DNA from 4 places in the Streptomyces sp. NPDC000229 genome. Region 2 is predicted to be linked to each of the others. Evidence: riboswitches for the same ligand, from Rfam matches in the RefSeq annotation. Region 2 holds a riboswitch; each other region holds the start of a gene.
What was found. Region 2 has a riboswitch for cyclic di-AMP ahead of ABT360_RS07160 (M23 family metallopeptidase). Riboswitches for the same ligand answer to the same signal wherever they lie in the genome.

Region 1: it holds a riboswitch for cyclic di-AMP, as region 2 does, so the genes downstream of both, ABT360_RS08990 (transglycosylase family protein) here and ABT360_RS07160 (M23 family metallopeptidase) in region 2, are expected to answer to the same signal.
Region 3: it holds a riboswitch for cyclic di-AMP, as region 2 does, so the genes downstream of both, ABT360_RS27490 (M23 family metallopeptidase) here and ABT360_RS07160 (M23 family metallopeptidase) in region 2, are expected to answer to the same signal.
Region 4: it holds a riboswitch for cyclic di-AMP, as region 2 does, so the genes downstream of both, ABT360_RS02245 (C40 family peptidase) here and ABT360_RS07160 (M23 family metallopeptidase) in region 2, are expected to answer to the same signal.

What each region holds. Positions count from the first base shown of each region.
Region 1 is NZ_JBEPEL010000011.1:53,092-58,550, forward strand. It holds gene eno (phosphopyruvate hydratase) at 1-1,180, opposite strand, end outside; gene ABT360_RS08990 (transglycosylase family protein) at 1,464-2,156, opposite strand; cyclic di-AMP (ydaO/yuaA leader) riboswitch at 2,160-2,337, opposite strand; gene ABT360_RS08995 (transglycosylase family protein) at 2,598-3,530, opposite strand; gene ABT360_RS09000 (cytochrome P450 family protein) at 3,711-4,946, opposite strand; gene ABT360_RS09005 (nucleoside triphosphate pyrophosphohydrolase) at 5,231-5,459, opposite strand, start outside.
Region 2 is NZ_JBEPEL010000008.1:51,809-57,267, reverse strand. It holds gene ABT360_RS07170 (M16 family metallopeptidase) at 1-1,255, shown strand, start outside; gene ABT360_RS07165 (M16 family metallopeptidase) at 1,252-2,646, shown strand; cyclic di-AMP (ydaO/yuaA leader) riboswitch at 2,851-3,014, shown strand; gene ABT360_RS07160 (M23 family metallopeptidase) at 3,028-3,816, shown strand; gene ABT360_RS07155 (GntR family transcriptional regulator) at 4,019-4,729, shown strand; gene ABT360_RS07150 (HPr family phosphocarrier protein) at 5,018-5,299, opposite strand.
Region 3 is NZ_JBEPEL010000072.1:4,079-9,537, forward strand. It holds gene ABT360_RS27475 (XRE family transcriptional regulator) at 39-722, shown strand; gene ABT360_RS27480 (DUF6126 family protein) at 743-859, shown strand; gene ABT360_RS27485 (tyrosine-protein phosphatase) at 868-1,680, opposite strand; cyclic di-AMP (ydaO/yuaA leader) riboswitch at 2,292-2,455, shown strand; gene ABT360_RS27490 (M23 family metallopeptidase) at 2,458-3,378, shown strand; gene ABT360_RS27495 (SGNH/GDSL hydrolase family protein) at 3,538-4,332, shown strand; gene ABT360_RS27500 (TetR/AcrR family transcriptional regulator) at 4,376-5,014, opposite strand; gene ABT360_RS27505 (carboxymuconolactone decarboxylase family protein) at 5,072-5,459, opposite strand, start outside.
Region 4 is NZ_JBEPEL010000002.1:147,749-153,207, reverse strand. It holds gene pcrA (DNA helicase PcrA) at 1-1,940, opposite strand, end outside; cyclic di-AMP (ydaO/yuaA leader) riboswitch at 2,162-2,330, shown strand; gene ABT360_RS02245 (C40 family peptidase) at 2,329-3,558, shown strand; gene ABT360_RS02240 (hypothetical protein) at 3,986-4,510, shown strand; gene ABT360_RS02235 (hypothetical protein) at 4,518-4,871, opposite strand; gene ABT360_RS02230 (C40 family peptidase) at 5,103-5,459, shown strand, end outside.

The DNA.
Region 1 (5,459 bases), on a different contig from region 2:
CGGAGCGGGCCGGGGCGCCGGTCTTGATCTGGCCGCAGTTGGTGGCGACGGCCAGGTCGGCGATGGTGACGTCCTCGGTCTCACCGGAGCGGTGCGACATCATGCACTTGAAGCCGTTGCGCTGGGCCATCTCGACGGCGTCCAGGGTCTCGGTCAGCGAACCGATCTGGTTGACCTTGACCAGCAGGGCGTTGGCGGCGTTCTCCTCGATGCCGCGCGCCAGGCGCTCCGGGTTGGTGACGAACAGGTCGTCGCCGACGAGCTGGACCTTGGAACCCAGCTTCTCGGTGATGGTCTTCCAGCCGTCCCAGTCGTCCTCGAACAGCGGGTCCTCGATGGAGACCAGCGGGTACGCGTCGACGAGCTCGGCGTAGTAGTCCGTCATCTCGGCGGCCGAGCGGGACTTGCCCTCGAACTCGTAGGCGCCGTCCTTGTAGAACTCGGACGCGGCGACGTCGAGCGCCAGGGCGATGTCCTTGCCCGGAGCGTAACCGGCCTGCTTGATGGCCTCCAGGATGAGGTCGAGCGCGGCGCGGTTGGACTCCAGGTTCGGGGCGAAGCCGCCCTCGTCGCCCAGACCCGTGGAGAGACCCTTCTCCTTCAGGACCTTCTTCAGGGTGTGGTAGACCTCGGCGCCCCAGCGCAGGGCCTCGGAGAAGGACTCCGCGCCGATGGGCGCGATCATGAACTCCTGGATGTCCACGTTGGAGTCGGCGTGCGAGCCGCCGTTCAGGATGTTCATCATCGGAACGGGCAGCAGGTGCGCGTTCGGGCCGCCCAGGTAGCGGAACAGCGGCAGGTCGGACGCCTCGGAGGCGGCGTGGGCGACGGCGAGGGAGACGCCGAGGATGGCGTTGGCGCCGAGCGACGACTTGTCCGGGGTGGCGTCCAGGTCGAACATCGCCTGGTCGATCAGCCGCTGCTCGGTGGCGTCGTAGCCGACGAGCTCCGGGCCGATCTGCTCGATGACGGCGAGGACGGCCTTCTCGACACCCTTGCCGAGGTAACGGTCCTTGTCACCGTCGCGGAGCTCGAGGGCCTCGAACGCTCCGGTGGAGGCACCGGACGGAACGGCAGCACGGCCGGTGCTGCCGTCGTCGAGGCCGACCTCGACCTCGACCGTGGGGTTGCCTCGGGAGTCCAGGATTTCCCGGGCTACGACGACGTCGATGGACGGCACGAGCATCTCCTTCTGGGATGTGACGCAAGATGTGACGCATGGTGGTGCAGGGTCTCTTTGGCCTTGCGGCAAGAGCCTAACCGGCCCGGGGGCCGTGACCAGCCGACGCCCGCCTCCTGGGACGAAAAAGGGCTCACGCGTCGGCATTGCGGGCAAAACGCCGCGAAACTTACCGACTGGTAGCCAGGGTGTGCGGGGGGCCGCTCAGGAGGGCGGAACGGGAAACCCCGGTCCGGCGCGCACGGGGGAAGGGCGCGCCGGACCGGGGTGGTCCCGCAGGGGGTCAGCTCAGGTGGAGCTGCTGGCCCGGGTAGATCAGGTCGGCGTCGTCGACGATGTCCTCGTTCAGCTGGAAGAGCTTCTCCCAGCCGCCCGCGACCTTCTTCTCGGCGGCGATGGTGCTGAGCGTGTCGCCGGCCTTCACCTTGTACTCGCCGTCGCCCTTCTCGACCTTCTTGCCGGTCGGGGTGGTGACGGTCTTCTTGGACTCGGCCTTCGGCGCGGCCTCGGCCTTGGGCGCGGTGCGCTGCTCGCTGCGCGTGGTGGGCTGCTCGGCCTTGCGCTCCTGCTGAGGCTGGGCCTGCTCGGCGCCGCCGTCGTACGAGGCGTTGGACAGGCCGACGCCGCAGCTCGGCCAGGCACCCTTGCCCTGGCCGGCGAGGACCTTCTCGGCGATCTCTATCTGCTGGGACTTGGAGGCCTGGTCGGCGGTCGAGGCGTACGCGGTGCCGCCGTACGCGGCCCAGGTGGAGGCCGAGAACTGCAGGCCGCCGTAGTAGCCGTTGCCCGTGTTGATGGACCAGTTGCCGCCGGACTCGCACTGGGCGACCTTCTCCCACTCGGCGGCGGTGGCGGCCGAGGCGGTCGTGGCGCCCATCAGCGGGGCGGCGACGGCGACACCGGTGATACCGGCGAACGCGGCGAATCGGGCGGCCTTGGAGGGGCGACGGTGCTTGGCCTTGCCGGAAAACAGCATGGGACATCTCCTCACCGACGCCTACGAGGTGAGCTGTCGGGTTCGGGCGAGTGAGTGGCCCGGCCGCGCGGCACTCCCGGTGCGCGCGGCTTCACCCCAAGCCGGTTCCGTGCCATGTCTCCATGGCCGGGCCCGGCACTTACCTTGGGTCCCCCGCTCCTGCCTTCGGCGCATGACGCGACGACTGTTCCCGTCGACCGGCGGCAGGATTCGGCGTTCCGGTCGATGGGGCCCGCGATGGCGAGCGGTCACGACCGTAGACACAGACCACCCCGAAGTTCAAAGACGGACATCCGGGTCAATCAACCCTTATACACCTGCCCTTGACGGGCGTTTACGCAGGTGACGGGCGGATTGTGCGGTTCGGTCGGCCGCGGGGCGCCGGTTGGGGTGAAGAGATTCATGTCTCACTCCCCCGGAACCGGACATACAGGCTGATACCTACGGCTGATCCGTCGTCAGTTCAAGGCTCTGCCCAGGGAGGATGAGGTCGGGGTCGGTGCCGAGGGTGTCCCGGTTGGCCTCATAGAGGGCCGACCAGCCGCCGGAGACCTTGTGCTCGTCCGCGATGGTCCAGAGGCTGTCGCCGGGGCGGACCGTGTACGCGCCGGGCTCGACGCTTCCCGGGTCGCGTGAAGCGCCGTCACCCCGTGAGGCGTGGGCGTCCTTTTCGCGATCGGTGACCGAATTGCCGGTATCGGCGGGATCGGTGGGCTTGATGGCGCTTTCACCCTCGGGTGCGGCGGGGGTGACCGGCGCGGTGGGGTCGACCGGGGCCGTGGGGTCGGCCGGGGCCGTGGGGTCGGCCGGGGCGACCGGCTCCGTCACCGGCGTCTCCTCCTTGGCCGCCTCGCCGCGGTGCTTGCCGGTGCCGGGCGCGGGGCTCTGCGGCGCGCCGGGCGTCGCCGGGGCGGGCTCCGTGGGCAGGAGCGTCCCGACCGGGTCGGTCGCCCCGGACGGCTTCGCCGCCTCGGGCGCGCCCGGGTCCTCGAACGTCTCGGCCGGATCCGTCGCCTCGGGCGTGGCCGGGGCGGTGCCGGTGGGGTCGGCGTCGGGCGAGGCGGTGGCGCCCCCCAGGCCCGCGATGGGGGCGCAGGTCTCCCACGCCTTGACGCCCGTCGCGGCGTAGACCTTCTCGGCGACGGCTATCTGCTCGCCGCGGCTGGCGAGGTCGGGGCGAGCGGCGTGGGCGAGGCCTCCGTACGACTCCCAGGTCTCCTGCGACATCTGCAGGCCGCCGTAGAAGCCGTTGCCGAGATCCGCGCTCCACATGCCGCCGGACTCGCATTCGGCCACCCGGTCCCAGGTGGTGGCGTCCGCCGCGGACGCGGAACCCGCGCCGAGCAGCGGGAGCGCGATGGCGGATCCGGTCACCCCTGCCGCGACGACGATGGCGGGGGCTTGACGGGGTCGTCGGTGCCGGCCGTTCCCGGAGCGCATGCGGTGCTGCCTTTCGCGTGACTGCTGAGGTGACGGTGAACGTAGCGGCATTCGAACGTCAGTCACAAGTCGATGCAGCGGAGATCACGCGAAGATCACAGAAATGACGATCCGTCAGCTGACGTGTGTCACAAAGGGGGTGAACTCGACCGGGAGCGTACGCAGTCCACGCATAATGAGCCCGCCACGCCACCGCAAATCGGATGGATCCCCCGCAAGCCGGAGATCGGACAGGCGGGTCAGCAGCGTCGCGAGCGCGGTCTGCCCCTCCAGCCGGGCGAGCGGCGCGCCGAGGCAGTAGTGGATCCCGTGCCCGTACCCCAGGTGCTGGTTGTCGCGCCGCGCCAGGTCGAGCGTGTCCGGCTCGTCGAACCGTGCGGGGTCACGGTCGGCCGCGGCGAGCACGACGAGGACGGGGTCGCCGGCCGCGATCCGCTCGCCGCCCAGGGTGAGCGGCTCGGTCGCGAACCGCCAGGTCGCCAGCTCCACCGGCCCGTCGTAGCGCAGCAGTTCCTCGACCCCGGTCTCCAGCAGCCCGCGCTCACCGGCGGCGAGGGAGGCCTGGAGGCGTTCGCGCTGGCCGGGGTTGCGCAGCAGCGCGTACACGCCGTTGCCGATGAGGTTGACCGTCGTCTCGAAGCCCGCGAACAACAGGATGAACGCCATCGCGGCGGCCTCGTTCTCGGTGAGGTGCTCACCGTGGTCCGAGGCCCTGATGAGCCCCGAGATCAGGTCGTCCCCCGGGTTCTCCCGCTTGCGGTGGATCAGCTCCGCGAGGTAGCCGCGCATCTTCTTCACCGACCGGGCGACCCCGCCACGCGGCCCGCCGCCGTGGCGGATCATCATCCCGGCCCAGTCGCGGAAGTCGTCCTGGTCCTCGCGGGGCACGCCCAGCATGTCGCAAATGGCGTAAATCGGGAGCGGGAAGGCGAACTCATGGATGAGGTCCGCGCTCCCCTTTGTAGCGAAGTTGTCGATGAGCCGGTCCGTGAGCTCCTGCACACGCGGCGCGAACTCGGCCACACGGCGGGGCGTGAACGCCTTCGACACCAGCCGGCGCAGCCGGGTGTGGTCCGGCGGGTCGATGTTGAGCAGATGCGTCATCAGCTCGGCCTTGCGCTCGCCCGGAATGCCGGTCTTGCCCTTGGCGTGCGCGGGCTCGTCGTGATGCGCGGGATTCTTGCTCAGCCGCTGGTCGGCCAACGCCTGCCGCGCGTCCGCGTACCGCGTCACCAGCCACGCCTCGACCCCGCTGGGCAGCCGGGTGCGGTGCACGGGCGCGTGCTCCCGCAGCCAGGCGTAGGCGGGGTACGGATCGGTGGCGAACTCCCAGGTGAAGAGCTCGGGCACGCCGGCCTGCGGGACGTCACCCTCCGGGACGGCCGGGGCGGCCGGGGCGCCGTCGGGCGCGGCCGGGGCGCCGGCCGGGACGGTCGGGGCGCCGTGCGGGGCGGCCGACGCGGGCGGGCCCTGCGGGGCCGGGGTGCCGGCCTGCGGGGTGGCCGGGGTGCCGGGGGTGGCCCGGGTGCCTGGCGTGCTCGGGCGGGTGGGAGTACCGCCCGGGGCGGGCGGGGAGCTCGGGGTACCGGCCGCGGCCGGGGAGCTCGGGTGGGCGTTCTCGTCGTGCGGGGCGTTCACTCGTCGACGGTATCCGGCGCCGTGGGGCCCTCCGCCGCGCGGATCGCGTCGCGGTAGGCGCGGCCGGCCGCGCGCAGGGCCGCCTCCGGGTCGACGCCCTCCGCCTCGGCCCGTACCGCCAGGGCCAGCAGCTCGTAGCCGATGCCGTCACCGGACGGAAGCGGGACGTCCAGCCCCGCGTTGCGCACCCGGCTCGCGAGCTTGGCCGCGAGCGCGAGGCCCGGC
Region 2 (5,459 bases):
GCTCTCCGAGGACCACCTGACCCCGGTCGCCGCGGTCTGCCTCTGGTACGACGTGGGCTCACGCCACGAGGTCAAGGGCCGCACCGGCCTCGCCCACCTCTTCGAGCACCTGATGTTCCAGGGCTCGAAGCAGGTCCAGGGCAATGGCCACTTCGAGCTGGTGCAGGGCGCCGGCGGCTCCCTGAACGGCACGACCAGCTTCGAGCGCACCAACTACTTCGAGACCATGCCCGCCCACCAGCTGGAGCTGGCGCTGTGGCTGGAAGCAGACCGGATGGGCTCCCTGCTCGCCGCGCTCGACGACGAGTCCATGGAGAACCAGCGGGACGTCGTCAAGAACGAGCGCCGCCAGCGGTACGACAACGTTCCGTACGGCACCGCCTTCGAGAAGCTGACCGCCCTCGCCTACCCGGAGGGCCACCCTTACCACCACACCCCGATCGGCTCCATGGCCGACCTGGACGCCGCCACCCTCGAGGACGCGCGGAACTTCTTCCGTACGTACTACGCGCCGAACAACGCCGTCCTGTCGGTCGTCGGCGACATCGACCCCGAGCAGACGCTGGCGTGGATCGAGAAGTACTTCGGCTCCATCCCGCCGCACGACGGCAAGCAGCCGCCGCGCGACGGGACGCTGCCCGAGATCATCGGCGAGCAGCTGCGCGAGGTCGTCGAGGAGGAGGTTCCGGCCCGCGCCCTGATGGCCGCCTACCGCCTGCCGCACGACGGCACCCGCGAGTGCGACGCCGCCGACATCGCCCTCACCGTCCTGGGCGGCGGCGAGTCGTCGAGGCTCCACAACCGCCTGGTGCGCCGCGACCGCACGGCCGTGGCGGCCGGCTTCGGCCTGCTGCGCCTGGCCGGGGCGCCCTCGCTCGGATGGCTGGACGTCAAGACGTCCGGCGGCGTCGAGGTGCCCGACATCGAGGCCGCCGTCGACGACGAGCTGGCCCGGTTCGCCGCCGAGGGCCCCACCCCGGAGGAGATGGAGCGCGCCCAGGCCCAGCTTGAGCGCGAGTGGCTGGACCGGCTCGGCACGGTCGCCGGCCGCGCCGACGAACTGTGTCGGTACGCCGTCCTGTTCGGCGACCCGCAGCTCGCCCTGACCGCCGTCCAGCGCGTCCTGGACGTCACCGCCGAGGAGGTGCAGGCGGTCGCCAAGGCCCGCCTCCGCCCCGACAACCGGGCGGTGCTGGTCTACGAACCCGTCAGCACCGACCACAGCGACCAGGCAGAAGAGGGGGCCGACCAGTGAGCGACGCCGCTGTGTCCCTGACGTCCATGGAGTTCCACCCGCAGCCCCGCCCCGGGACCGCCAAGCCGTGGGCCTTCCCCGCCCCCGACCGCGGCACGCTCGGCAACGGCCTGACCGTGCTGCGCTGCCACCGTCCCGGCCAGCAGGTCGTGGCCGTCGAGATCTTCCTCGCCGCCCCGCTGGAGGCCGAGCCCGAGGGCCTCGACGGCGTCGCCACGATCATGGCGCGGGCCCTGTCCGAGGGCACCGACAAGCACTCGGCCGAGGAGTTCGCCGCCGAACTGGAGCGCTGCGGCGCCACCCTCGACGCACACGCCGACCACCCCGGCGTACGGGTCTCCCTCGAGGTCCCGGTCTCCCGGCTCGGCAAGGCCCTCGGGCTGGTCGCCGAAGCGCTGCGGGCCCCCGCCTTCGCCGACAGCGAGGTCGAGCGCCTCGTCCGCAACCGGCTCGACGAGATCCCGCACGAGATCGCCAACCCGGCCCGCCGTGCCGCCATGCAGCTGTCCAAGGAGCTGTTCCCGGCCACCTCCCGGATGTCGCGTCCCCGCCAGGGCTCGGAGGAGACCGTCGCCCGGATCGACGCCGCGGCCGTACGCGCCTTCTACGAGGCCCACATCCGCCCCGCCACCGCCACCGCGGTCGTCGTCGGCGACTTCACCGGTGTCGACCTCGACGCGGTGCTCGCGGACACCATCGGCGCCTGGACCGGCGACAGCGCCGAGCCCCGCCCCGTACCCCCCGTGACGGCCGACGACACCGGCCGCGTCGTCATCGTCGACCGCCCCGGCGCCGTACAGACGCAGCTGCTCATCGGACGGATCGGCCCCGACCGGCACGACCGCGTCTGGCCGGCCCAGGTGCTCGGCACCTACTGCCTGGGCGGCACCCTCACCTCCCGCCTGGACAAGGTCCTGCGCGAGGAGAAGGGCTACACCTACGGCGTACGGGCGTTCGGTCAGGTGCTGCGCTCCGGCCCGGAGGGCGGCGCGGCCATGCTCGCCATCAGCGGCTCGGTGGACACGCCCCACACGGGTCCGGCGCTCGACGACCTGTGGAAGGTGCTGCGCACCCTCGCCGCCGAGGGCCTGACCGACGCGGAGCGCGAGACGGCCGTCCAGAACCTGGTGGGTGTCGCCCCGCTCAAGTACGAGACGGCCGCCTCCGTCGCGGGCACCCTCGCCGACCAGGTCGAGCAGCACCTCCCGGACGACTTCCAGGCCCAGTTGTACGCCCGGCTCGCCGAGACGGGCACCGTGGAGGCCACCGCGGCGGTCGTCAGCGCCTTCCCGGTGGACCGTCTGGTGACGGTCCTCGTCGGCGACGCGGCTCAGATCAAGGAGCCCGTCGAGGCGCTCGGGATCGGCGAAGTGACGGTTGTCACCGGCTGATTGACACGGGCCTTCCCGCGAACCGGTTCAGGACCCCGGCATCACCCGATGCCGGGGTCCAGTCATATGTCCGATTTGTTGCGGAGGTTCGGTGTCTGCCCTGTGGCGTGCGCTACAAAAAACCGTGTCTGTTTGGTGATTGAAAGATCGGCCGCTTAGCGTCTGATGCGCTGCCCGACCGGTACCCGCCGCACCCGCGGCACCGGGCAGCGATCGCCGAGTCCCCATCAGGCGCGAGCCTGGGGAGCCGGGGACCCACGAAGTCCCTGGGGTGAATCGGACGCCTTCGCACCCGTGCGGAGGGGCCCGTAGGAGACCTTCCTGCTCCGAACCCGTCAGCTAACCCGGTAGGCGAGAAGGAAGGAAAGGACCAGCCACTTCATGGCGTTCACCCGTGCCACCGGGAAGCACCGTGCCCCGAGCCGCCTGAGCCGTAAGAGCGCACACGTCGCCGGAGTCGCGGCCCTCGCCACCACCGGCGTCATCGGAACCCTCGCTTCCCCGGCGCTGGCCGCCGCCCCGGACGCCGCCCCCGGCTCGTTCGAGGACACCGGCCTCAACCAGGCGGTCATCACCGACACGCTCGCCGAGCAGGTCGACGCCCAGGCCGAGGCCCAGGAGCTGGAGGCCCAGGAGGCCGCCGCCAAGGCCGCCGCCCAGGCGAAGGCCGAGGCGGAGGCGAAGCGCAAGGCCGAGGCCCGGGTGAAGGCCGCCCGCGATGCCAAGGAGCGCGCCGACCGCGAGGCCGAGCGCCAGCGGCTGAACGCCTTCCAGCTGCCGATCGCGGGCACCTACGTCAGCACCGGCTACCAGACCGGTGGCGCCATGTGGTCCTCCGGCAGCCACACCGGTATCGACTTCCACGCCGCCTCGGGCTCGCGTGTGGTCTCCGTGGGCGCGGGCACCGTCGTCGAGGCGGGCTGGGGCGGCGCGTACGGCAACAACGTGGTGATCAAGATGAACGACGGCACGTACACCCAGTACGGCCACCTGTCGTCGGTCAACGTCTCGGTCGGCCAGAGCGTGATGCCGGGCCAGCAGATAGGCCTCTCCGGCTCGACCGGCAACTCGTCCGGCCCGCACCTCCACTTCGAGGCCCGTACGAGCGCCGAGTACGGCTCGGACATCGACCCCATCGCGTACCTGCGCTCGCACGGCGTCAACGTCTGACCCCTTCCGCTGTTCGGTGAAGGCCCTGGTTCGGGATGCGAACCGGGGCCTTCGTCATCCCACGGCATCCGGCGGGGGCTTCTGGCCAAAAAGAACTCCATGGAATCCTGGTGGCTATCGGAAATTCCGGCCCTCTGCAATAGAGTCACTCGACAGGCGTCAATCGGCTGAGTTTCGCGCGGATCAAGTTGGGGGTTCTGGTATGCGCATTCCAGCGCACTCGGTATGCACGGCGATCCGCGACGACATCGTCACCGGCGTGTTCGAGCGCGGCAGCCGGCTCACCGAGGAGCAGCTGGCCCGCCGTTACGGCGTCTCCCGTGTTCCGGTCCGCGAGGCGCTGCGCACCCTGGAGTCGGAGGGCTTCGTCACCACCCGCCGCCATGTCGGCGCGTGCGTCGCCGAGCCCACCGAGCAGGAGGCGGCCGACCTGCTGGAGATGCGAACGCTGCTGGAGCCGCTGGGCGCCGCGCGCGCGGCCCAGCGCCGCACCGAGGCGCACCTGAAGGTGCTGCGCGGCCTGGTCAGGCTCGGCCAGGAACGGGCCCGTCGAGGCCAGGGGGAGGACCTCCGCTCGCTGGGCGCCTGGTTCCACGAGACGCTCGCCCAGGCGGCCGGCAGCGCGGCGCTGACGGCGCTGCTGACCCAGCTCCGGCACAAGATCGCCTGGATGTACGCCGTCGAACAGCCCGCCCGGCCGATGGAGGCGTGGGCCGAGTACGGCGCGATCGTGGACGCCGTGGCCCGCGGCGACGCCGAACGCGCCCGCGCCCTCACCGCCCTCCACGTCGAGCGCACCGTGACCGCGCACCGGCTGCGCCGCCCGGAGCGGCCGGGCCGGTCGGAGCGGTCGGGCGGCCGGGTTGTGAGGACTTCGCAACATCGCGTAAACACCGCGAGCGCCCGCAATTAACAGCGGCACCGTATACAAAGGCAGGGGAATTCTCGGCGGTAATTTCCCCTGCCCGAAAATGACGCGTGCCGTAAAAGAGGGACGCCTCACCCCGAAAATCGGGTGGGGCCCGGAATCGGAAAGTCTCCGCCGTGCTCGGCCGCGGAGAATGCCCGAGCTCCCGAAACGGCCCGACGGCGCCCGATGCCGGGCCGCGCCGTGCAAGGACCGGCGGCGGCAAAAAGCGGAGCCGTACCGCCCGGTTTCCCAGGGGTACGGCTCCGCGGTGCTGCAAGGGTGACCGGGAGGTCAGACGGTCTCGGGGAGCTCCTCGAGACCTTCGGCGACCAGCTTGGCCAGACGGTCCAGGGCGGCGTCCGCGCCCTCCGCGTCCGAAGCGAGCACGATCTCCTCGCCGCCCTGCGCGCCCAGGCCCAGCACCGCGAGCATCGAAGCGGCGTTGACCGGGTTGCCGTCGGCCTTGGCGATCGTCACGGGGACGCCGGCGGCCGTGGCGGCACGGACGAAGATGGAGGCGGGGCGGGCGTGCAGGCCCTCGGCCCAGCCGACGTTGACGCGGCGCTCAGCCATGGTGTTGCCCTTCGAGTCTCGGCAGTTGTCTAGACCAGTTGTCGAATCCAGTCTCTCATGTCCCGCAGGGTGCTCGATCCGGCCTCCACGGGGCCGTTGCGGGCCGCCCGGCCCGCCTCACCCTGCGTTGTCCACAGCACCTCCGCGACCGGCGCCCGCA
Region 3 (5,459 bases), on a different contig from region 2:
AATTTGCCCGTGAGGGAAGATCCTGGCGCAATGGAGGCATGAGCACTTCCCCCGAAGCCTCTCCGGGCCCGGGGCGGCCACACGTGGCACCGGACAGCGCCTCCGGACCGGCCGATGCGGTGGACGACGCCGCGACGGCCGACCTGGTCCCGGACGTCGCGCCGCAGCTGCGGGCGCTGCGCCGGCGCCGGGGGCTGACCCTGGAGGCCGCGGCGAGGGCCGCCGGGCTCTCCCCGGCCCACCTGTCACGGCTGGAGACCGGCCGCCGCCAGCCCTCGCTGCCGATGCTGCTGGGTCTCGCCCGCATCTACGGTACGACCGTCTCCGAGCTGCTGGGCGAGGTGCCGCCGGAGCACGATCCGATCGTCCGGGGCGGCCGGGCCGAGCCCGCCGAGGCGGACGGCTGGGTCTACCACCAGGCCGGCGGCCCCGGGCGGGCCATGCAGGCGCTGCGCGTCCAGGTTCCGTACGCGACGCGGGACGACCTCGTGCGCGTACACCCGGGGGAGGAGTGGCTGTACGTCCTCGGCGGCCGGGTGCGCCTGGCCCTCGGGGAGGCCGTGCACGTCCTCGACCCCGGGGACAGCGCCCACTTCGACTCGCTGACCCCGCACCGTATCGCCGCGGCCACACGCGGCGGGGCCGAGCTGTTGTTCGTCCACACCCTCATGCAGAGCGCCGCGGCCGACCTGTGCCTCGGCGCGGGCGCGCACCGCCGCTGACCTCGATCGGAGAGATCACCATGTCCCAGGAACGGACGTTCCCCCGAGGGCTCGCCGTCCGGCTGTTCGCCTATCTGGTGGCGGGCCACCTCTTCGCGGCCTTCCTCTACCTGCTGTTCGAGCTCGGGGCCGGCTGAGGCGCGGCTCAGCTCTCGTCGAGGAGACGCTCGCGCAGCCGCTCCCGGGTCTCGGGGCTGAGCTTCAGTCCCTCGGTCAGGTAGCGCTCGGTGGAGCCCCAGGTCTCCTCGATCGTCGAGAAGGCCGCGGTCAGGTACTCGATGCGGGCCTCGAAGAGCGGGCTGAGCAGCTCCATGACCTGCGGCGACATGGCGGCCGGGGAATTGTCGCTGCGGCGCACCTTGTAGCGGCGGCGAGGGTCGTTGGACTTGAGGTAGTCCTCCTCGATCGCCTCGCGCTCGACCCCGACGGCCAGCAGGGAGACCGCTATCGAGAGCCCCGCCCGGTCCTTGCCGGCCGCGCAGTGCATCAGGGCCGGGACGCTGTCCTCGGCGAGCGCGTGGAGCACCCGGCTGTGCTCGGCCGTACGCTCCTTGATGATCATGCGGTACGAGGCCGTCATCCGGGCCGCCGCCTTGCCGTCCGCCAGGATCGAGCGCAGCTGGTCGAGGTCGCCGTCGCGGACCATGGTCCAGAATTCCGCGCCGTCGGCCGGGTCGGAGAGCGGAATGTTCACATTCCGTACGCCCGGCAGCTCCACGTCGGGGCCTTCCAGCTTCTGGTCGGCGGCGTTGCGGAAATCGAAGATCGTGTGGAGCCCGAGGCCCGCCAGGAAGGCGGTGTCCTCGCCCGTGGCGTGCGCGAGGTGGCCGCTGCGGTAGAGCCTGCCGTGCCGCACCCGCCGGCCGTCCACCGTCGGAAGCCCGCCGACGTCACGGAAGTTGCGCACTCCGGTCAGCTCGGGCTCGATCGACGGGACCTGCGGCAGCTGCTGCGTCACGGGGGCTCCTCCGTGTCTGCGGTCGGCGTCGGCCCGCCGACGATGTCGTGGTCCGACGATACGACATTGGTTCGTCCGGCGATCAATCTCCGCGCGCGTCGCACATTCGTTGCCCCTGCCCATGACCGACGACCGGTGATGCGCACGTCACGCCCGTCGGGCCGGGCCGGGCCGACTGCGGACCCGCCGGTGGCGTCCTCGTCACCACCCAGGCTCCTTCTGTCCCACTTCGTTGCGGTTCGTCCGTCCGGGCGTCCGAAGCCCTTCCTCTGGCCGCCATCCGACCGCAACGGTGGAGGGATTGAGGAGAGTCGTCAGAGAATGACGGTTCTGTCCGTATTGGGGGATTGGGTATAACGTGCCCTGGTCGTAAGGGAGATGGTCAGGGCCGCGTGAGCAGCGTCATAACCGTGACCGTCCGTGGCGGGATGCCGTTCGTAATTTCCTTGTACAGAACGGGAATACATGATCCGCAATCCACGGAGGGTGACCGGAATTCCATGGCGGTCGCAGCGCCGGGAATGCCGCGAAGAAAGCAGCGGCTTGTTCACGCCTGCCCCACTCGCTTACGGTCACGGCAATCCGGCCGGACCGCCGAATCCTGCCGCCGGTCGGAATTCGCACCCACCCACGTGTGGCAGGAGCGGGGGACCCAGGTAGTACGCCGACCCCGGAATTCCGGGACCGGCTCGGGGTGAAGTCGCGTCCATGACGCGGCCGGACAACTCCAGTCCGAACCCGACAGCTCACCTCGCAGGCGCCGGAGAGGAAAACGCCATGCCCGCGAAGGGTAAGCACCGCCGTCCCAAGTCCAGCTCCATCACGCGTGGTTTCGTCGCCGCCGGTACCGGTGGCGCCGCCATCGCCCTGCCGCTGCTCGGCGCCACCGGCGCGCACGCCGCGGAGAAGGCCGCCCCGGCCGCCGCTCCGCAGGCCGTCACCGCCGCGGCCACCGCCGCCAAGGCCGCCCCGAAGGCCGCCGCCCCGGCGCAGAAGGCCGCGCCGCGCACGTACACGGTCGTCGCCGGCGACTACCTTTCCAAGATCGCCAAGAACAAGAACGTCAAGGGCGGCTGGCAGAAGCTGTACAAGGACAACCGCCAGGTCATCGGTGAGGACCCGTCCCTGATCCTCCCGGGCATGGAGCTCACCCTCGGTGCCAAGTCCACGGCCGCCCCCGCGAAGGCCGCCCCGGCGAAGCCCAAGGCCGACGACACCCGCGCCGAGAGCCGCGCCTCCCGCTCCGCCGCCAAGGCCGCCGCCCCGGCCCAGTCCGCCCCGAAGACCAGCGGCTCGGGCTTCACCGCCCCGGTCGACGCCGGAGTCACCACGCCCTACCGCGCCTCCGGCTCCAGCTGGTCCTCCGGTTACCACACGGGTGTCGACTTCGCGGCTTCCTCCGGCACCACCGTCAAGGCCGTCGGCGCGGGCACCGTCGTCTCGGCCGGGTGGAGCGGCGCCTACGGCAACGAGGTCGTCATCCAGCACACCGACGGCACCTACTCGCAGTACGCCCACCTCTCCTCGCTGTCCGTCTCCTCCGGCCAGAGCGTGAGCGGCGGTCAGCAGATCGGTCTGTCCGGCTCCACCGGCAACTCCACCGGCCCGCACCTCCACTTCGAGATCCGGACCAGCCCCAGCTACGGTTCGGACATCGACCCGCTGGCCTACCTCCGGAGCCACGGCGTCTCCATCTGACGCCTGCCCCTCGGAGCGCACTCCGCCCGGCACCGCCTCCCGGTGCCGGGCGGAGCCGTATTCCGGCTTGGGTGAATCTTGACCGGTGGCAAACATCACCCACCGTCAACCCCTCCTACGGTCGCGTAGGTCACATCACCGGGTGAAAGATGTGCTCCCGTGGCAGACGATTCGACATTCAGAGACAGTGACGTATTCGGGTCGTACGCGGCGATCGGTGACAGCTTCACCGAGGGCGTCGGAGACCCTGGCCCCGACGGAACGTTCGTCGGCTGGGCGGACCGCCTCGCGGTGCTGCTCGCCGACCGGCTGCCGGAGCCGGAGGAGTTCCGGTACGCCAACCTCGCCGTACGCGGGCGTCTCCTCGACCAGATCGTGGAGGAGCAGGTCCCGCGCGCCAAGGAACTCGCCCCCGACCTCGTGACCTTCTGCGCGGGCGGCAACGACATCATCCGGCCCGGCAGCGACCCGGACGACGTCGCCGAGCGCTTCGAACGGGCCGTCGCCGACCTGACGTCCGCGGTCGGCACGGTCCTGGTGACGACCGGGTTCGACACCCGCACCGTGCCGGTGCTGCGCCGGCTGCGCGGCAAGATCGCCACCTACAACGGACATGTGCGCGCCGTCGCCGACCGGTACGGCTGCCCGGTGCTGGACCTGTGGTCCCTCAAGACCGTGCAGGACAGGCGCGCTTGGGACGCCGACCGGCTGCACCTGTCGCCCGAGGGCCACACGCGCGTCGCCCTCCGGGCCGGCCAGGTCCTCGGCGTGGACGTCCCCGCCGACCCGGACCAGCCCTGGCCGCCGCTGCCGCCGCGCGGCCCCCTCGAACTCCGCCGCGACGACGTCCAGTGGGCGCGCGAGTACCTGGTCCCGTGGATCGGCCGCCGACTGCGCGGCGAATCGTCCGGCGACCACGTCTCGGCCAAGCGGCCGGACCTGCTGCCGCTGTAGGGCGGGTGCGGGTGCGGGGAGGCGCGGGCGGGCCTCAGCTGCCTCAGGGGTCTCGGGTGCCTCGGGTGCCGGAGTCGCCGGACCGGGCCTCCGGGGGGCCGAGTTCGCGGGCGAGGGCTTCGTCCGCCCACGCCAGCATGCGTGCACGGGAGTAGGACGCCGCGTACGCGGTCATCTGGACGGCCAGACCGTCCAGGAAGGCGGTCAGCCGCCAGGCCGCGGCCGCGGGGTCCTCGCAGCGGAACTCGCCCGCCGCCGCGCCCTGTGCGATCACCTCCGTCAGCGCCGCCTTCCACTGCCGGTCGAGGTCCTGGGCGACCTCCTTCAGCACGGGTTCGCGCAGCGCCGCCGCCCAGCCCTCGATCCACAGGCGCCACCCCTTGGCCCGGCCCGTGGGCGCGTACCAGTGCACGGCTGCCCGCAGCCGGCGGACCGCCGTCGTCCGGCGGCCCAACAGCCGGCGCAGGTGCGCGAGATCGCCCTCGGCGGCGTACGCGAAGGCGGCCGCGACGAGCTTCTCCTTGGTCGAGAAGTGGTAGAGGACCAGCGCATTGCTCACGCCCTGCGCGGATGCCACATCGGCGATCCGGACCGCCGCCACCCCCCGCGCCTCGATCTGCTCGACGGCGGCCCGCAGCAGCTCCTCCCGCCGCTCCGCCACGCTCAACCGCACTCTGCCCACGCAGCCACCCTAGGCGGTTTCGCGGGTACGCCGGGTGTCCGTCCCGTCACCGGCCGGTCACCGGTGCCGGAGCTCGCACCGGTCCTTGAAGCCCTGGCTGGTCAGCCCCAGCGCGGCGTTGACGCGGGAGCGCATGTTCTCCAGCGCCACCATCGCGGTCAGCTCCACGAAGGCCGGCTCACCGAGCGCCTTGCGCAGCCGCTCCGCCAGATCGTCCTCGACGGTCGGCGGATTGGCGGTCATCGCCTCCGCGTACTCCAGCACCTCGCGCTCCAGCGCCGTGTACGCGTCGCTGTCCCGCCACACCGGCAGGTCACGCAGCTTGCGCGCGTCCACGCCCCGCAGGGTGCTCTCCCAGTACCCGAAGTCCGTGCACCAGCTGCAGCCGATGGAGGCGGCCGACGCCAGCTCGGCCAGCGCCTTGAGGTGCGGGTCCAGCGCGTTC
Region 4 (5,459 bases), on a different contig from region 2:
ACGGGGAACTCCAGGCCCTTGGCGGTGTGCAGCGTCATCAGCGTGATGACGCCGGAGCCCTCCTCGTCCTCGTCCGGGATCTGGTCGGAATCGGCGACGAGGGCGACCTGCTCCAGGAACTCGGCCAGGGTGCCGGGCTCCTCGCCCCGCTCCTGCTCGAACTCGAGGGCCACGGCGGCGAGCTCCTGGAGGTTCTCGATCCGGGTCTCGTCCTGCGGGTCGGTGGAGGCCTGGAGTTCGGCGAGGTATCCCGTCCGCTCCAGGACGGCCTCCAGGACCACCGCGGGGCCGGCACCCGAGTCCACGATGGTGCGGAGCTCCTCCATGAGCGTGTTGAACCGCTTCACGGCGTTCGCCGACCGGGCCGCCATGCCGTACGCCTCGTCGACGCGGCGCAGCGCCTGCGGGAAGGTGATCTTCTCGCGCAGCGCCAGCGCGTCGATCATCGCCTCGGCGCGCTCGCCGATGCCCCGCTTGGGAACGTTGAGGATGCGGCGCAGCGGGACGTTGTCCTCGGGGTTGGCCAGGACGCGCAGGTACGCCAGGACGTCCCGGACCTCCTTGCGCTCGTAGAAGCGGACTCCGCCGACGACCTTGTACGGCAGGCCGACGCGGATGAAGATCTCCTCGAAGACACGGGACTGGGCGTTCGTCCGGTAGAAGACGGCGACGTCGCCGGCCTTGGCCTCGCCCGCGTCCGTCAGCCGGTCGATCTCGTCGGCAACGAACTGGGCCTCGTCGTGCTCGGTGTCCGCGACGTACCCGATGATCCGGGCGCCCTCGCCGGCGTTGGTCCACAGGTTCTTGGGACGGCGGCTCTCGTTGCGCTCGATGACGGCGTTGGCGGCGGAGAGGATGGTCTGCGTGGAGCGGTAGTTCTGCTCCAGCAGGATCGTGGTCGCCTCCGGGTAGTCCTCCTCGAACTGGAGGATGTTGCGGATGGTCGCACCCCGGAAGGCGTAGATCGACTGGTCGGCGTCACCGACGACGCACAGCTCGGCCGGGTCCAGGTCCTCGTAACCGGTGCCCACCAGTTCGCGTACGAGCGTGTACTGGGCGTGGTTGGTGTCCTGGTACTCGTCGACGAGTACGTGGCGGAAGCGGCGGCGGTAGTGCTCGGCGACGTCCGGGAACGCCTGGAGCAGGTGGACCGTCGTCATGATGATGTCGTCGAAGTCCAGGGCGTTGGCCTCGCGCAGCCGCGCCTGGTACATCCGGTACGCCTCGGCGAGCGTCTTCTCGAAGCCGTCGGCGGCCTGGTCGGCGAAGGTCTCCTCGTCGATCAGCTCGTTCTTCAGATTCGAGATCTTGGCGCTGAACGACTTCGGCGGGAAGCGCTTGGGGTCGAGGTCCAGATCGCGGCAGACCAGCGCCATCAGCCGCTTGGAGTCGGCGGCGTCGTAGATCGAGAAGGACGAGGTGAAGCCGAGCTTCTTCGACTCGCGGCGCAGGATGCGGACGCACGCGCTGTGGAAGGTCATGACCCACATGGCGTTGGCGCGCGGGCCGACGAGCTGCTCGACGCGCTCCTTCATCTCGCCGGCGGCCTTGTTGGTGAAGGTGATCGCCAGTATCTGGCCCGGGTGGACGTGCCGGGTCGCCAGCAGGTGGGCGATGCGGTGGGTCAGCACCCGGGTCTTGCCCGACCCGGCACCGGCGACGATGAGCAGCGGCGAGCCGGTGTGCACGACGGCGGCGCGCTGCTGGTCGTTCAGCCCCTCCAGCAGCGCGGCGGGGTCCACGACGGGGCGCGGGGCGCCGTCGCGGTAGTGGGCGTCCCGGGCCGGGGGCACGTCGAAGCGGTCCCCGAAGAGGTCGTGGGGGACCTCCTCCGCGGCCGGGCCGTGCCCGGGGCCCTCGGAGTCCTCGGGCGGCGGGGGCTCCTCGGAGGTGTGGTTCCGGAGGTCCGCCAGGAAGCTGTCGTCAAAGAGGCTGCTCATCGCCTATCGAGTCTAGGCCGCCCCACTGACAGCCGTGGACGAACGGCGGATGCGCCGAGAACAGGCCCGATTCGTCACGCTCCGTACCGAGTCGACGACATCACGCCAAGGTCACGAATACGTATCGGGCATATCGAACATCAACCTTCACAGCACCACCACAGGTTGGCTAGCGTGCTCGCCCAAGCGGTCCGTTCTCTCTTCGGCGAACCACGCCAATCGGATCGCCCACGCCGAATTCGTGCTGCCTCCACGGCAGTTCGGAACCGGGGACCCACCACGTACGACCGAGGTGAATCGGCCTGCAGCCGCTCGGGCACGGCCGTAGGGCACCTTCCAGTTCCGCCCGAACCTGACAGCTGACCCGGTAGGCGGTCCACGGAAGGAGATGCCGGCCTTGGCGTCGCATCGCAAGCCGCGCACAACGCGCACCTTGCAGACCCTGCATGCCCACTCCCCCGCCGTCGGGGTCACGACGGCCGCCGCCCTGGCCTCGGTCACGCTCCTGTCGTCACAGAGCGCGACCGCCGCGCCGGGTGCGCCGGGCGACCCCGACCGGGGACCGACGGTCGAGGAGGTACAGAGAAAGGTCGACGACCTCTACCGGCAGGCGGGCACGGCGACGCAGCAGTACAAGAAGGCCAAGGAGGCCACGGACCAGCAGCGGCGCCGGGCCGGCGGGATGCTCGACGACACGGCCGGGCGTACGGACGCCGGGCGTACGGACGCCGGGCGTACGGACGTCGCGCGTACGGACGTCGCGCGTACGGACGTCCTGAACGAGTCCCGCCGCACCCTCGGCGGCGACGCGGCCACCCAGTACCGCTCGGGCGGGCCGGCCCCGACCGCGTCGGTGGTCTTCCCGGACGCCCCGCAGGCGCTCGTGGACGGGACGCGGCTGACCGACCACCGGCACGAGACGCTCACCGACCACCGGTCCGAGCAGGCCGAGGCCGCGGAGCAGCGGGCGGAGGCGATGCGGAAGCTGGAGTCGCTCACCGCCTCGCAGGCCTCCCTCCGCACCACCAAGCAGGCCGTGCAGCGGAAGCTGGGAGAGGCACGGGTGCTGCTGGCTCGGCTGACGGCCGAGGAGCGGGCGCGGGCCGAGGCGGCAGAGGCCCGCACGCGCCACGAGCTGCACCAGGAGCAGCCACAGCACCAGCCGCACCAGCCGCACCCGCCCGAGGCGCAGTCGCCGCCCACGCCTCAGCCTCAGCCCCAGCCGCACCCGTACCCGCACGGGCACCCGGAGGACGACAGCGGCTACACCGCCAAGGCCCGCGAGGTCCTCGCCTTCGCCGAGGCCCAGATCGGCAAGCCGTACGTGTGGGGCGCGACCGGCCCGAGCTCGTACGACTGCTCCGGGCTCACCCAGGCCGCGTGGCGGGCGGCGGGGGTCGACCTCCCTCGTACGGCCTGGGAGCAGGTGTGGGCCGGGACCAGGGTCGCGACGGAGGACCTGCGCCCCGGCGACCTGGTGTTCTTCCACGACGACATCAGCCACGTGGGCGTCTACAGGGGCGACGGACGGATGATCCACGCCCCCCGGCCCGGTGAGGTCGTCCGCGAGGAGTCCATCCACTACATGCCCATCCACAGCTGCGTGCGTCCGGCCTGACATGACCTGACCGACATGACCGCGGGGGAACCATGACCGCGGGGGAACCATGACCGCGGGGGAACCATGACCGATCACCGCCGGCTGACCGTTCTGTTCGTACCGGAGACCGCGTACGGGCCGACGAACAACCGCGTCGGGATCGCGGACGTGCTGCGGCGCCGTGGCCACCGGGTGATGTTCGCCGCCGAGGCGTCCTGGCGGGGGGGCCTCAGCGCGCTCGGGTTGGAGGAGGACCTCGTCCGTCTCGCTCCTCCCCCACAGGGGGAGGAGGGGGACGCGGGCCGGTTCTGGAAGGACTTCGTACGGGACACCGCTCCGGAGTACCGCCTTCAGCCGAGGCTCGCAGTAACGGGCACCCGAGACCAGCTCCTCCGGTCACCTCCTGCAATCCGCTGGAGATCAAGAGCCCCGGCACCAGACCGGCTTGATCCAGGTACCGAGCTGCTCGGAGGTCGGCTTGCGGAACGTCCCGCACGCCTTCTCCGGTTACCCGGCCGGCGACGACTCCGGCTGGGCGGCCTTCCGGGCCGAGTACGACCGTACGCGCCGGGAGCTGTGGGCCGGCTTCAGCGCCTGGGTGACCGAACAGGGGGCGCCGCCCCTGCCGGACCTGGAGTTCATCCACGAGGCGGACACGAACCTGTACGTGTATCCCGAGGCAGCCGACTACGCGCGCGTGCTGCCGCCGCACTGGCACCGCCTGGACTCGTGCGTACGGGAGACGGACGAGGCCTTCAGCCTGCCGCCGGACCTCGCCGACCTGGGCTTCGGTGCCCGGCTGGACACCTACCGGTTCACGGACGAGGAGCTGACCGGCGCCCTGGAGCGGCTGTTCGGCGACACGTCTCTGCGCGAGCGGCCGACCGCGGCGGGGGCGGTGATCCGGGAGCGGGACGGGCTGCGGCGGGCGGCGGACCTCATCGAGGAGGCGGCCGCCCGGGGCGCCTGACGGGCGATCAGGTCCAGAGGGTGGCGATGAAGATGTTGGCCATGGTCAGGCCGCCCACGGCTCCGAAGGCCGCCTTGTCGACCCGCTCCTCGTCCCGCTTGACGTAGACCAGGCCGAGGATGACGACCAGGACGGCCAGCTTCACACCGATCTTGATGTTGTTCACGGTCTGGTCGTCCGCCTGGTTGAGGCCGACCAGGACCACTCCCGTGACCAGCATGGTCAGCGCGCCGTGCAGCATCGCCGGGCCGAAGCGTGCCGCACCCTCGCCCATCGCCTTCATCTGGGTCAGGAATCCACCCAGGAGGGCGGCGATACCGATGACGTGCAGCGCGACGAAGACATTGATGAGTACGTCCATGGGGCGGAGCCTAGCCGGGGCAATACCACCGGTCTCCGGCCAGGGTCGCCTCATTCGTCGCATCGGTCGCAGCTGATACGGAATGCAGGATTCCGAGACCGTGGCCCCTTCCGAATCCGCTCCCGAACCCTCACTTGCGGCCAATTGCGGTCATGCCGCCGCTCGGCCGTGACTCCCAGGTTTAGCGTCCTCCCCCAGGCCCGACCCCGCCGAAGGAAAGTGAGCGCCCCCGTGGCAGCGCACCGGAAACCGAAGCAGCACCCGTTGAGCGGCCGCGCGGCCGTGACCCTGGCACTCGCCGGGGCGGCCGCCGCCACCGCCTTCGAGGGTTCCGGGTACGCCGAACCCCACCTCACCCCCGCCCAGGTCAAGGCCAAGGCCGACCGGCTGTACCGGGAGGCCGAGGAGGCCACCGAGAGGTACAACGGCGTCAAGGAGCAGGTGAAGCGGGCCGAGGCGTCATTGGACGCCCTGCGCGACGAGGCCGCCCGCCGGACCGCCCGCCTCAACACCGCCCGCAACGCGCTCGGCTCCATAGCAACCGCCCAGTACCGCAACGGCGGCCTCGACCCCGCCGCCCAGCTCGCG